Regions from separate parts of the Kitasatospora sp. NPDC008050 genome, predicted to be linked through region 2. Evidence: riboswitches for the same ligand, from Rfam matches in the RefSeq annotation. Region 2 holds a riboswitch; each other region holds the start of a gene.
What was found. Region 2 has a riboswitch for thiamine pyrophosphate ahead of thiC (phosphomethylpyrimidine synthase ThiC). Riboswitches for the same ligand answer to the same signal wherever they lie in the genome.
Positions count from the first base shown of each region.

Region 1: another riboswitch for thiamine pyrophosphate. It lies ahead of thiO (glycine oxidase ThiO); the one in region 2 lies ahead of thiC (phosphomethylpyrimidine synthase ThiC).
Region 3: another riboswitch for thiamine pyrophosphate. It lies ahead of ACFZB9_RS21415 (purine-cytosine permease family protein); the one in region 2 lies ahead of thiC (phosphomethylpyrimidine synthase ThiC).

Region 1 is NZ_JBIBIJ010000001.1:351,274-355,453, forward strand. It holds gene thiE (thiamine phosphate synthase) at 1-175, opposite strand, end outside; gene ACFZB9_RS01455 (Rv2175c family DNA-binding protein) at 172-528, opposite strand; gene ACFZB9_RS01460 (NAD(P)/FAD-dependent oxidoreductase) at 596-1,789, opposite strand; TPP riboswitch at 1,871-1,983, shown strand; gene thiO (glycine oxidase ThiO) at 1,979-3,166, shown strand; gene thiS (sulfur carrier protein ThiS) at 3,163-3,372, shown strand; gene ACFZB9_RS01475 (thiazole synthase) at 3,379-4,180, shown strand, end outside.
Region 2 is NZ_JBIBIJ010000043.1:3,739-7,918, reverse strand. It holds gene ACFZB9_RS36620 (VC0807 family protein) at 1-234, shown strand, start outside; gene ACFZB9_RS36615 (SPFH domain-containing protein) at 350-1,837, opposite strand; gene ACFZB9_RS36610 (hypothetical protein) at 2,083-2,289, opposite strand; TPP riboswitch at 2,491-2,636, shown strand; gene thiC (phosphomethylpyrimidine synthase ThiC) at 2,632-4,180, shown strand, end outside.
Region 3 is NZ_JBIBIJ010000010.1:203,169-207,348, forward strand. It holds gene ACFZB9_RS21400 (FAD-binding oxidoreductase) at 1-437, opposite strand, end outside; tRNA gene ACFZB9_RS21405 (tRNA-Ser) at 535-622, opposite strand; gene ACFZB9_RS21410 (trypsin-like peptidase domain-containing protein) at 685-2,463, opposite strand; TPP riboswitch at 2,693-2,841, shown strand; gene ACFZB9_RS21415 (purine-cytosine permease family protein) at 2,834-4,180, shown strand, end outside.

The DNA of each region.
Region 1 (4,180 bases), on a different contig from region 2:
GCTCCAGCTCCTGCCTGGCTTCCAGGCCCTTGTCACGGAGCTGGACGATGTCCACGCCGTTCGCCAGCACGGTGTCCAGGAACTGCTCCAGGTCACCCTGCTCGCGGCGGGCATCGGTGCAGAGGTAGAGCCGGGCGTCGGCCAGCCGCTCCCGCGGCGGGGCGCCAGGGGTCACAGCGACATCGCCTGGGCGCGCCGCTTCACCTCGGTACCGCGGTTCTCCCGCAGCGCCTGGATCGGGCTGCCGGGCAGCGAGGGGTCCTCGGTGAAGAGCCACTCCAGGATCTCCTCGTCGGTGAACCTGCAGTCCCGCAGCACGGTCAGGGTCCCGGGCAGGTGCTTGACCAGGCCGTCGTCCGTGATGAAGTCCGCGGGGACCTGCAGCGACCGGTTGGGGCCGCGGCGGACCGCGATCAGCTTGTGGTCCTTGACCATCTGGCGGACCTCGGTGACCAGCACCCCCCAGCGCTCGGAGATGTCGGGCAGGTACACCCAGTCGTGGACCAGGGATTCGATCTTGGTTTCCATGTCGCTCACGGCACCAGCCTGCCATCTTTGGACGGCACCGCGCACCCACCGCCCCGTCAGGGAGGTGTCAGCGGACCGCCGACTTGAGCGGCAGCGCCGGGTCCGCGGCCAGCACCGGATCCAGCACCGCACCCTGGTCGATCAGCCGCCGGGCCTGGGCCAGGTCACGCGGGCGGTCCACGGTGAGCACCGCCACCGGCCGCTCCTCGCGCAGCCAGAGCACGCTCCACTGCGCGTCCTCGGGTGAGCCACGCCACAGCAGCCGGTCGCCGGCGGAGTGCCGTCCGACGTACTGCACCATCCGCCCGAACTGCTCGGACCAGAAGTACGGCACCGGGTCGTAGGCGACCTCGCCGCCCAGCAGCGCGGCCGCCACCGCCCGGCCCGAGTGCAGCGCGTGGTCCCAGTGCTGGACCCAGACGCGCTCGCCGTAGCGGGCCGAGGGGTAGCTGACGCAGTCGCCCGCCGCCCAGACGCCGGGCAGCGTGGTGCGCAGCGAGGCGTCCGCCGACACCGCGCCGCCGGCGTCCAGTTCGACGCCGGAGCCGGCCAGCCAGGCGGTGTCCGGGCGGGCGCCGACGCCGACCACCACCTCGTCGGCCACCACCAGCTCGCCGTCGGCCAGGTGCACGGCGCCCGGCTCGATCCGGTCCACCCGGGCGCCCAGCCGCAGCTCGACGCCGGCCTGCGCGTACCACTGCCGCATCGGCTCGGTCAGCTCGGCGGGCAGCGCGCCCGGCAGCGGGGCGCCGGCGGCCTCCAGCACCGTCACCCGGCAGCCCAGCCGACGGGCCGCGGTGGCGGTCTCGGCGCCGATCCAGCCCGCGCCGACCAGCACCAGGTGTGCTCCGGGGCGCAGGGCCGCACGCAGCGCGAGGGAGTCGTCGATGGTGCGCAGCACCCGGGCCGCGGCTGCGCCGGGCAGCCGGATCGGGATGGCCCCGGTGGCGAGCACCAGACGGTCGTAGGGCAGCTCACCCGCGTCGGTGCCCAGGCGCCCCGCGGCCAGCGAGGTGGCCCGGCGACCGGTCAGCAGCTGGACGTCGAGCGCTTCCCAGTCCAGGTCGAGGGCCGTCCGATCGGCCTTCGCGAGCAGGACGTCCTTGGAGAGCGGCGGCCGGTCGTAGGGGTGGTGCGGCTCCGCGCCGACCAGACTCAGCGGTCCGTGCCAACCCCCCTCCCGCAGCGCCACCGCACACTGTGCGGCCGCCACCCCCGCGCCGACCACGACCACCCGATCCGTGCTCTTCAGCTCCGCCACCTGGCGAACTCTACTCAGCAGATCCGCCGGCCACCCAGCAATCGGTGCCTTCAGTCCCCGCGACCCCCGGCGTTATGGTGGGTGCATCCTCACGGGAGCCCGGTGCACCGGGCTGAGAGGCGGGCTGCGGCGGCCTGCGACCGTCCGAACCTGATCCGGGTCATTCCGGCGAAGGGAGAACCGGTTCTCTTGGCACGCGATCTTTCGACAGACGCCCGAACCGACACCGACGTGCTGGTGATCGGCGGCGGGATCATCGGCCTGGCGGTCGCCTGGCGCACCGCGCAGCGCGGACTGCGGGTGGCGCTGGTCGACCCGGCCCCCGGTGGCGGCGCCGTACAGGTGGCGGCCGGCATGCTGGCCCCGGTCACCGAGCTGCAGTACGGCGAGGAGCCGCTGCTGCGCCTGGGCATGGCCTCCAACAGCCGATACGCCGAGTTCACCGCCGAGTTGACGGCGGCCACCGGGCAGGACACCGGCTACCGGGCCACCGGCACGCTGGCCGTCGCGCTGGACGCCGACGACAAGGCCGAGCTGAGCGAGCTGCACGCCTTCCACCACCGGCTGGGCCTCACGTCGAGCTGGCTGACCGGCCGTGAGGCCCGTCGGCTCGAACCGATGCTGGCCCCCGGGGTCCGGGCCGGTCTGCACGTGGCCGGCGACCACCAGGTGGACGGGCGGCGGCTGGCCGCGGCCCTGGTGACCGCCTGCGAGCGGGCCGGCGTGCGGCTGCACCGGGCCGAGGCGCGCGAGCTGCTGGTCGAGGCCGACCGCGCCCGCGGCGTGCGGCTGAGCACCGGCGGCGAGCTGCGGGCCGACCGGCTGGTGCTGGCGGCCGGCTCGCGCAGCCACCAGCTGCCCGGACTGCCGCCGGGCGTGCTGCCCGCGATCCGTCCGGTCAAGGGCCAGATCCTGCGGCTGCGGATCCCCGGGGCCTACGCCCCGTTCCTGTCCCGCAACGTGCGCGCGATGGTCCGCGGCGGCCACCTCTACCTGGTGCCGCGCGCGAACGGCGAGCTGGTGATCGGGGCCACCACCGAGGAGCAGGGCTACGACACCACGGTCACCGCCGGCGGCGTCTACGAGCTGCTGCGCGACGCGCACGAGCTGGTCCCCGGCATCACCGAACTGCCGCTGGTGGAGAGCAGCGCCGGCCTGCGCCCCGGCTCCCCCGACAACGCCCCGCTGCTCGGCCCCACCGCGCTGCCGGGCCTGCTGGCCGCCACCGGCCACTACCGCAACGGGGTGCTGCTCACCCCGGTCACCGGCGACCTGCTCGCCGCGTACCTGGCCACCGGGGTCCTGCCGGAGCTCGCCGCCCCCTTCTCCCCCGCCCGCTTCGCCGCCGTTCCGACCCTTGCCGGGAGTACCCGATGACCCAGATCCCCCTCACCGTCAACGGCGAGCCGCGCGAGGTGGCCGACTCGGCCACGCTGGCCGAGCTGGTGGCCCAGCTCTCCAAGGCGCCCTCGGGCGTGGCGGCGGCCCTCAACGAGACCGTGGTGCCGCGCGGCTGCTGGACCGACACCCGGCTCGCGGCCGGCGACCGGGTCGAGATCCTCACCGCCGTGCAGGGGGGCTGAGCAGCGATGGCTGACGACCTTCTGACGATCGGCGACACCACCTTCACCTCCCGGCTGATCATGGGCACCGGCGGCGCGCCCAGCCTGGAGGTGCTGGAGCAGGCGCTGCGGGTCTCCGGGACCGAGCTGACCACGGTGGCGATGCGCCGGGTCAAGGCGGACACCCAGGGCTCGGTGCTCGACGTGCTGGTGCGCAACGGCATCCGGGTGCTGCCCAACACGGCCGGCTGCTTCACCGCCGGCGAGGCGGTGCTGACCGCCCGGCTGGCCCGCGAGGCGCTGGGCACCGACTGGGTGAAGCTGGAGGTGATCGCCGACGAGCGGACCCTGCTGCCCGACCCGATCGAACTGCTGGACGCCGCCGAGACGCTGGTGGACGACGGCTTCACTGTGCTCCCCTACACCAACGACGACCCGGTGCTCGCCCGCAAGCTGGAGGACGTCGGCTGCGCGGCGATCATGCCGCTGGGCTCGCCGATCGGCTCGGGGCTGGGCATCCGCAACCCGCACAACTTCCAGCTGATCGTGGAGAGCGCGGGCGTGCCGGTGATCCTGGACGCCGGCGCGGGCACCGCCTCGGACGTGGCGCTGGCGATGGAACTGGGCTGCTCGGCGGTGATGCTGGCCTCCGCCGTGACCCGGGCGCAGGACCCGGTGCTGATGGCGGACGCGATGCGCCGCGCCACCGAGGCCGGGCGCCTGGCCCACCGGGCGGGCCGGATCCCGCGCCGCTTCCACGCCGAGGCCTCCTCCGCGATGGCCGGCCGCGCCGACCTGGCGCAGCACCCGGACCACCGTGAGCGGCCCG
Region 2 (4,180 bases):
GGTTCGGCAGCCGGTGCCACGGTCTTCGCGACGCTCACCCGGCGCCACTCGCTGATCTGGGGCGGGGCACTGCTGCTGGAGTGCGCGGCCCGGGTGGCCGGGGCGTACACGCTGCCGCTGACCACGATGGTCTGGCTGCCCACCGTCTTCCTGATCGGCGCGATCGGGCTGGCCGGCGTGGTCAGCGGCCCGTACACCGAGCGGCTCAAGAAGCTGGTCGCCGACGAGGCCTGAGCCTGCCGCTCATCGGCCTCGCCATCACCGGGCCTACCGGGACTGACGAAAAGCCAGTGGCCCGTTCCGCGCGGGGGGCGGAACGGGCCACTTACCGTGTGCCGGTGACGATCGGTCAGGCGCTCGGTTCGCCCTGGACCGGGATCGTCTGGGTGCCGCTCCGGTGGGCGCTGCCGGTGACGTCGGGCTTGGCCGCCTCGGGCGCGTCCGTGCCGTTCATCGAGCTGAGCAGCTGGCGGGCCAGCCCCAGCCCGGTGCCGCCCATGGTGAGCGCCTTGGCGAACATCTCGCCCATCCCCTCGGCGCCGTTGAGCAGCACCATGTGCTCGACGTTGCCGAAGGCCTCGGCGCCGGCCCGGACGATCTCCGGCCAGTGCTCGGCGAGCTGCTGGGCGACCACCGCCTCCTGGTTCTCGGCGAGCGCGGCCGCGCGGGCCTTGATCGCCTCGGCCTCGGCCAGGCCGAGCGCCCGGGCCGCCTCGGCGGCCGCCAGACCCTTGGCCTCGGCCGCGGCGGCCTCCGCCTGACCGGTGGCGCGGGTGGACTCGGCGGAGGCCAGGCCCCGGGCCTTGGTGGCCTCGGCCTCGGCCTGCGCGGCGATCTTCACCCGGTTCGCCTCGGCCGCGGCCTTCAGCTCGGTCTCCCGGGCCTGGGCCTCGGCGGCGGAGATCCGCGCGTCGCGGTCGGCCTCGGCCTTGGTGCGGGTCTCGTAGGCGCGGGCGTCGGCCGGCTTGCGGACCTCGGCCTGCAGCTGCTGCTCCTTGCGGTGGCCCTCCAGCTCGGCGACCTTGGTCTCCTGGACCACGACCTCCTGGCGGGAGGCGGCCTGGGCCAGCGGCCCGGCCTGCAGCGCCCGCGCTGCCGCGGTGTCCATCTCGGCCTGGTAACCGGCCTGCTGGATCCCGGAGTTGCGGGTCGCCTCGGCCTTGCGGGCGAAGGCCTCCTGCTCCGCCTCGGTGGCCTCACGGTCGGCCGCGGCGGCCGCGATGCGCGCGTCGCGCTGGACGGCGGCGGCGTGCGGGGCGGCCAGGTTCTTGATGTAGCCGGTCGGGTCCAGGATCTCCTGGATCTGCAGCGAGTCGATGATCAGACCGAGCTTCTCCATCTCGGTCCCGGAGGCCGCCCGGGTCTCCCCGGTCAGCCGCTCGCGGTCACGGATCATCTCCTCGACGGTCAGCCCGCCGACGATCGAGCGCAGGTGTCCGGCGAAGACGTTGTGGACCCGCTGGCCCATCATCTTCTGCTGGTCCAGGAAGCGGCGCGCGGCGTTGGCGATCGACACGGTGTCGTCGCCGACCTTGAAGATCACCACGCCCTTGACCTGGACCGGGATCCCCTGCGAGGTCACGCACTCGACGTCCAGGTCGGCCTCGTTGAGGTCCAGGGACAGCTTGCGCACAGTCTGGATGCCGGGGGTGACCAGCGTCCCCCGCCCGGTCACCACCCGGAAGCCCAGGCCCTCGGCGAGGCCCTCGGTGCGATGCTTCGAACCGGAGATGATCAGTGCCTCATTGGGCTCGGCGACCCGCCAGCACATCTTGAAGAGCACGATCAGGAGCACGAATGCCGCGGCGACGATCCCCGCGATGGTGCCGATCAACATCGGCCTTTTCCCCCTTCAGGGCACACCGCTCCGTGGCTGCGCTCGGTTGTGCAGGATTGCGCGGAACGCGGTGGCGAGTCGAGATTGTGCGCCTCTTTCGATCTCATGGGAAGTCAGCTCCGGCGTGTCCCAGGGGTCTGTGACATCCCGTCACCCACGGTGCCCGACGATCACCGCAACGCGACGCGGTACAGGGCGCGGTGCGGGGCGCGAGGTGCCGCGGCAGGCGCCGTACCGCGGCGGGTTCAGGCCACCGCCGGGGCGACGTAGACGGTGCGCGGCGGCTGGTACTCGACCACCACCACCGGCGTGCCGATGGGCAGCGGGTCGCCGGGCAGCGCGAGATGGGCGAGGAACGCCTCGCTGCTCTGCCGCTCCGGCACCGCCAGCATCACCTCGCCGACCAGCCCCGCTCCCACCTTGCCGGTCACCCGCCCGGTGTAGCCGATCATCCGACTCGCCCCCTCGTGGCCAACCGCCGCCCGGTGCGCGCGGTTTGCGCCACCAGTGTGACGCACGGCTACGACGGCCCGCGGGTTGCGGGTGCGCCGGGCGGGACCGTGCGGCGGCCGGCGCGGATATCGGTGGCCGGACCCCTACTGGACCGCGGCGTGTGACCCCGGTTACCGTGAGGACGCTTCGGGCAGGCAAGTCCGCCTGCCCACGGGAGCTCGGAGCACCGGGCTGAGAGGGCGCTGAAGGGCCCAGGGCCGTAGAAACCGGCCGTGGACCGATCGCTGCGTCGACCGCAGGAACCTGACCGGGTAATGCCGGCGTAGGGAGTAGAGGGTCTGATGACCGCATTTGATGACGCACGTCCGGCTGCCGACGAGAGCGCCGCCGCCCCCGCCGCCAACACGGGTGTGCGCAGCGCGTCCACCGGGTACCCCACCCCGGCCTGGCGCAAGGCCTACCGCGAGGGCTCCCGTCCCGACCTGCGGGTCCCCTACCGCGAGGTGCAGCTCACCAACGGCCGCACCGTCCCGCTGTACGACACCTCCGGCCCGTACACCGACGCCGCCTTCGAGCCCGACGTGCGCCGCGGCCTGCCCGCGCTGCGCGACCCGTGGATCCGCCAGCGCGGCGACGTCGAGGAGTACGACGGCCGCGAGGCCCGCCCCGAGGACGACGGGATCAAGCACACCTCCCCGCGCGGCGGCAGCCTGCGCAACCTGGACGCGGTCTTCCCCGGCCGCCCGCGCCGCCCGCTGCGCGCCCGCGACGGCGCCGCCGTCACCCAACTCGCCTACGCCAAGCGGGGGATCATCACCCCCGAGATGGAGTTCATCGCGCTGCGCGAGGGCCTTGCCGCGGAGTTCGTCCGCGACGAGGTGGCGCGCGGCCGGGCCGTCATCCCGCTGAACGTGAACCACCCCGAGGTCGAGCCGGCCATCATCGGCACCAACTTCCTGGTGAAGATCAACGCCAACATCGGCAACAGCGCGGTGACCTCCTCCATCGAGGAGGAGGTGGAGAAGATGACCTGGGCCACCCGCTGGGGCGCCGACACCGTGATGGACCTCTCCACCGGCCGCAACATCCACACCACCCGCGAGTGGATCCTGCGCAACTCCCCCGTGCCGATCGGCACCGTGCCGCTCTACCAGGCGCTGGAGAAGGTGGACGGCAAGGCCGAGGAGCTGAGCTGGGAGGTCTACCGCGACACCATCATCGAGCAGTGCGAGCAGGGCGTCGACTACATGACGGTGCACGCCGGCGTGCTGCTGCGCTACGTCCCGATGACCGCCCGCCGCAAGACCGGCATCGTCTCGCGCGGCGGCTCGATCATGGCCGCCTGGTGCCTGGCGCACCACCGGGAGAACTTCCTCTACACCAACTTCGAGGAACTCTGCGACATCCTGCGCGCCTATGACGTCACCTTCTCGCTCGGCGACGGCCTGCGCCCGGGGTCCATCGCGGACGCCAACGACGAGGCGCAGTTCGCCGAGCTGCAGACGCTCGGCGAACTCGGCCGGATCGCCCGTGAGCGCGACGTGCAGGTGATGATCGAGGGCCCGGGCCACGTCCCGATGCACAAGATCAGGGAGAACATGGATCTCCAGAAGGAGATCTGCGACGAGGCCCCGTTCTACACCCTGGGCCCGCTCACCACCGACGTCGCGCCCGGCTACGACCACATCACCTCGGGCATCGGCGCGGCGATGATCGCCTGGTGGGGCACCGCGATGCTCTGCTACGTCACGCCCAAGGAGCACCTGGGCCTGCCCAACCGCGACGACGTCAAGACGGGCGTGATCACCTACAAGATCGCCGCCCACGCGGCCGACCTGGCCAAGGGCCACCCCGGCGCCCAGGACTGGGACGACGCACTCTCCGACGCCC
Region 3 (4,180 bases), on a different contig from region 2:
CCGCCGATGGTGCAGGACTCCCAGCTGGAGGGGTCCGGCGGATAGGCCAGCCCGCGCTCCTCGGCGGCCCGCGAGAGCGCCGCGTTGACCACGCCCGGCTCCACCACGGCGATCCGGTTCACCGGGTCCAGCTCCAGGATCCGGTCCATCTTCACCAGCGACAGCAGGATGCAGCCCGCCACCGCGTTCGCCCCGCCCGACAGCCCCGTCCTGGCCCCCTGCGGGACCACCGGCACCCGCAACTCGCTCGCGGTGCGCAGGACGTGCTGGACCTCCTCGACCGTCCGCGGGAAGACCAGCACCGCCGGCTCGCCCGCCTCGCAGAACCCCGCCATGTCGTGCCGGTAGGCCCCGGTCACCGCCGGATCCACCACCACCGCCCCCTCGGGCAGCCCGGCCACCAACCGGTTCGTCAGCTCACTCACTGTCGCCCCCATCGTCGGCCCCTCTCGTCGGAGAAGCCCAGTGTGACGGATCGTCAGCCGGAAAACCGCCGGCCCCTGACCAGCAGTGCTGGTCAGGGGCCGGTCCACGCGGAGAGCGTGGGATTCGAACCCACGGTGACGGGTCACGCCACGACAGTTTTCAAGACTGTTCCCTTAGGCCGCTCGGGCAGCTCTCCAGGCGGAGGTCAGCCTAACGGGTCCGCGGGGGTTCGGTGCACCTGTTCGGGGTGCGGACGGGTCAGGAGGGCTGGTCGCCGGTGCGGCTGCCCAGGGTGACGGTGGTGTGGCCGGGCTGGCCGTTGCGGGTGTAGTCGACCTGGACCTGCTCGCCGGGGGCGTGCGTCCAGATGGCGCTGACCAGGGCCGGGCCGTTGTCGATGACCTCGTTGTCGAGCTTGGTGATCACGTCGCCGGGCTTCAGGCCGGCCTTGTCGGCCGGGCCGCCCGGGGTGATGGCCGGGGTGCTGCCGACGGGGGCGGTGTTGATCTGCGCGCCGTCGCCGTTGTAGTTGTCGTTGCGCAGCACGCCGAGGGTCGCGTAGACCGGGGTGCCGGTGCTGATCAGCATCTGGGCGACCCGCTTGACCTGGTTGATCGGGATCGCGAAGCCCAGGCCGATGCTGCCGGCCTGGCCGCTGCCGCTGGAGTTGGACTGGATCGCCGAGTTGACCCCGATCACCGCGCCGCTGGCGTTCAGCAGCGGGCCGCCGGAGTTGCCCGGGTTGATCGAGGCGTCGGTCTGCAGCGCGTTCATGTAGGACGTCTGCTGGCCGCTCTCGTCGCCGGAGGCGACCGGGCGGTTCTTGGCGCTGACGATGCCGGAGGTGACGGTGCTCTCCAGGTCGTACGGGGCGCCGATGGCGATGGTGGTGTCACCGACCGCGACCTGGTCGGAGTCGCCCAGCGGGAGCGGGGTGAGCTTCTCGCTCGGCTGGCTGTCCAGCTTGACCACGGCGAGGTCGTAGCCCTTGGCCTGGCCGACCACCGAGGCGGGGTAGCTGGTGCCGTCGGAGAACTTGACGGTCAGCTTGCCGCCGCCCTGCGCCGGGGCGACCACGTGGTTGTTGGTCACGATGTGACCCTCGGTGTCGAAGATCCACCCGGTGCCGGTGCCGGACTCCGAGCTGCCCTCCGCCTTGATGGTGACGACGCTCGGCAGCGCCTTGTTGGCGACCCCGGCCACCGAGTCGGGCGCCCGGTTGAGGGCGGTCTGGTTGGTGCTGCCGCTGACCGTGGTGCTGCTGCGGCTGCTGCCGAAGGAGGAGTTCGAGTCGTTGCCCTTGATCGCGGCACCGGTGATGCCGCCGGCGACGCCGGCCACCAGCGCGACCGCGGCGATCAGCGCGACCAGGCCGCCCTTGCCCTTCTTGCGCGGCGCCGGCGGGGTGCCGAAGGCGCCCGGGTACTCGCCGGGGAACTCCTGACCGCCGGGATAACCGGGGCCGCCGGGGTAACCGGGGCCGCCCGGGTAGCCGGGGGCGGCGGCCGGGGTCGACCAGGTGTCACCGAGCGGGGTGCCGGCGCCGAACGGGTGGTGCTCGCCCTGCGGGGCCGGGCCCGCCGGGACACCGGGGGTGATCGGAGCGCCGCCCGCCACCGGGGTGGCGGGCGGGGCGGCGTAGGGGTTGACCGGCGGCTCCATGGCACTGGCCACCGGGGCCGGCGGCGCCGGGGGCGGGGTGTCCGGGTAGGAGGCGGCGGGCACGGTGGGCGGCGGGGCGTCCAGGTAGGAGGGCGCCGCGGGGCGGGCCTCGGTCTCGGCGCCGGTCCGCGCGTCGCCGGGGGCCTCGGCCGGGGCCGCCGCGCGCGGGTCGACCGGCTTCTCGGCCGGCGCCTCGGGCGCGGGCACCTTGGTGAACGCCAGGGTCGGCTGTGCCTTCACCACCGGCTCGCTCACCACCGGCTCGCTCACCGTCGGCGTGTCACCGACCGCCGGAGTGCCCCCCGGCTCGCCGTGGCCGCTGGAGAGGTGCTCCCCCTGCGGCCCGGTGGAACCACTCTCGTGCTCGGTGCTCACGGACGACCTCCATCGCTGACAAGGACCTTGGCCCTAGTTTTTCCTATGCCCGATCTGGTTGCCGTAAGGGACCGCCTGAAGAACCGATAAGAATCCTTAGACAGACCGAACAGCCCCCGTTCGCCCACCCCCGCCGGCCGCCCGGCAGCCCCGGCGGCATCCCGCGATGCGGACAGCGCTTTGCCCCACCTTGGCGTAATCCAAGCACCGGGCTACCCTGTCGCATCTGTTAACGACACGCGGGAGCTTGGACCCACCAGGCTGAGAGTGCGCTGGTCGACCGTACGCCATGGCGATGACGCCCAGGTGGTCGAGGGAGCGCTGACCGCCGGAACCTGACCGGGTAATGCCGGCGTAGGGAGTATCGGCCATGACGGCTGCCTCGCCTTCCCCTTCCCCCATCGCGGTGCTGGAGCCCTCGGCCACCGGCCGCGCCGAGGCGCCGCTGGTGCTGGACACCGCGCCCCCGCGCACCCTGGGATTCCGCGACCAGTTCGCGCTCTGGGCCAACCTCGGGATCAGCCTGATCGGCTTCACCAGCGCCGCGACCGTGCTCGGCCAGCCCGGCAGCGAGCTCTCCTTCACCGCCGCGACGGTGGCGATCGTGGCCGGCACGGTGATCGGCACCGCGATGCTCGGGGTGGCGGCGCTGATCGGCGCGCGCACCGGAGCCCCGGCGATGGCGGTGCTGCGCGGCCTGTTCGGCACCCGGCTGTCGTACCTGCCGACCGTGCTGAACATCCTGCAGTGCCTGGGCTGGGGCGTGTACGAGCTGATCGTGATCGCCTGGGGCGCCCAGACGGTGGCCGGCACCCAGGGCTGGCGCTGGCTCTTCGTGCTGCTCGCCGGGGCGCTGACCACCGCGCTCACCATCTGGCCGCTGGGCTCGATCGCGGCGCTGCGCAAGTACGTGGCGATCGCGGTGGGCATCACGATGGTCTACTTCACGGTCCAGCTGGGCCGGCAGGGCTGGCCGAACCCCGGGGCCGGCAACTGGCACGGTTTCCTGAAGGCGACCGACGCGATCATCGCCGTCTCGATCTCCTTCGTGCCGCTGGCCGCCGACTACACCCGCCACTCGCGCACCGGGCGGGCCTCGTTCTGGGGGACCTTCTCCGGCTACACGGTGGCCCAGGTCTGGTGCTACCTGCTCGGCCTGATCGCGCTGCTCCAGTCGCACGGCAACGCCGACAATCTGCTCGACTCCTTCGCCGGGGTGGCGGCCGGCTGGGCCTTCCTGCTGGTGCTGGTGCTGCGCGAGGCGGACCAGTCCTTCGCCAACGTCTACTCGACCGCGATGTCGGTCCACAATCTCTTCCCACGGGTGGACCGGCGGGTGCTGACCGGCGGCATCGGCCTGCTGGTGACGGCGCTCGCGCTGCAGATCAAGGAGTTCACCGACTCCTACTACGCCTTCCTCGGGCTGATCGGCTCGGTCTTCGTGCCGCTGCTCGCGGTGCTCGCCGTGGACTTCTTCCTCGGCCGCGGGCGGCAGGGCTGGGACCTGGGCCAGCAGGCCCCGGCCCGGCCGCTGATGCTGCTGCCGTGGGCGCTGGGCTTCGCCGTCTACCAGTTCCTCGCGCCGACCGCGGTGGCCGGCTGGTGGACCGGCTTCTGGACCGGCCTGCAGTCCGCGGTGCACTTCACGCCGCAGCAGTGGTCCTCGGCCTCGCTCCTCTCCTTCCTGTGCGCGGGGCTGGCCACGCTCGCGGTGATC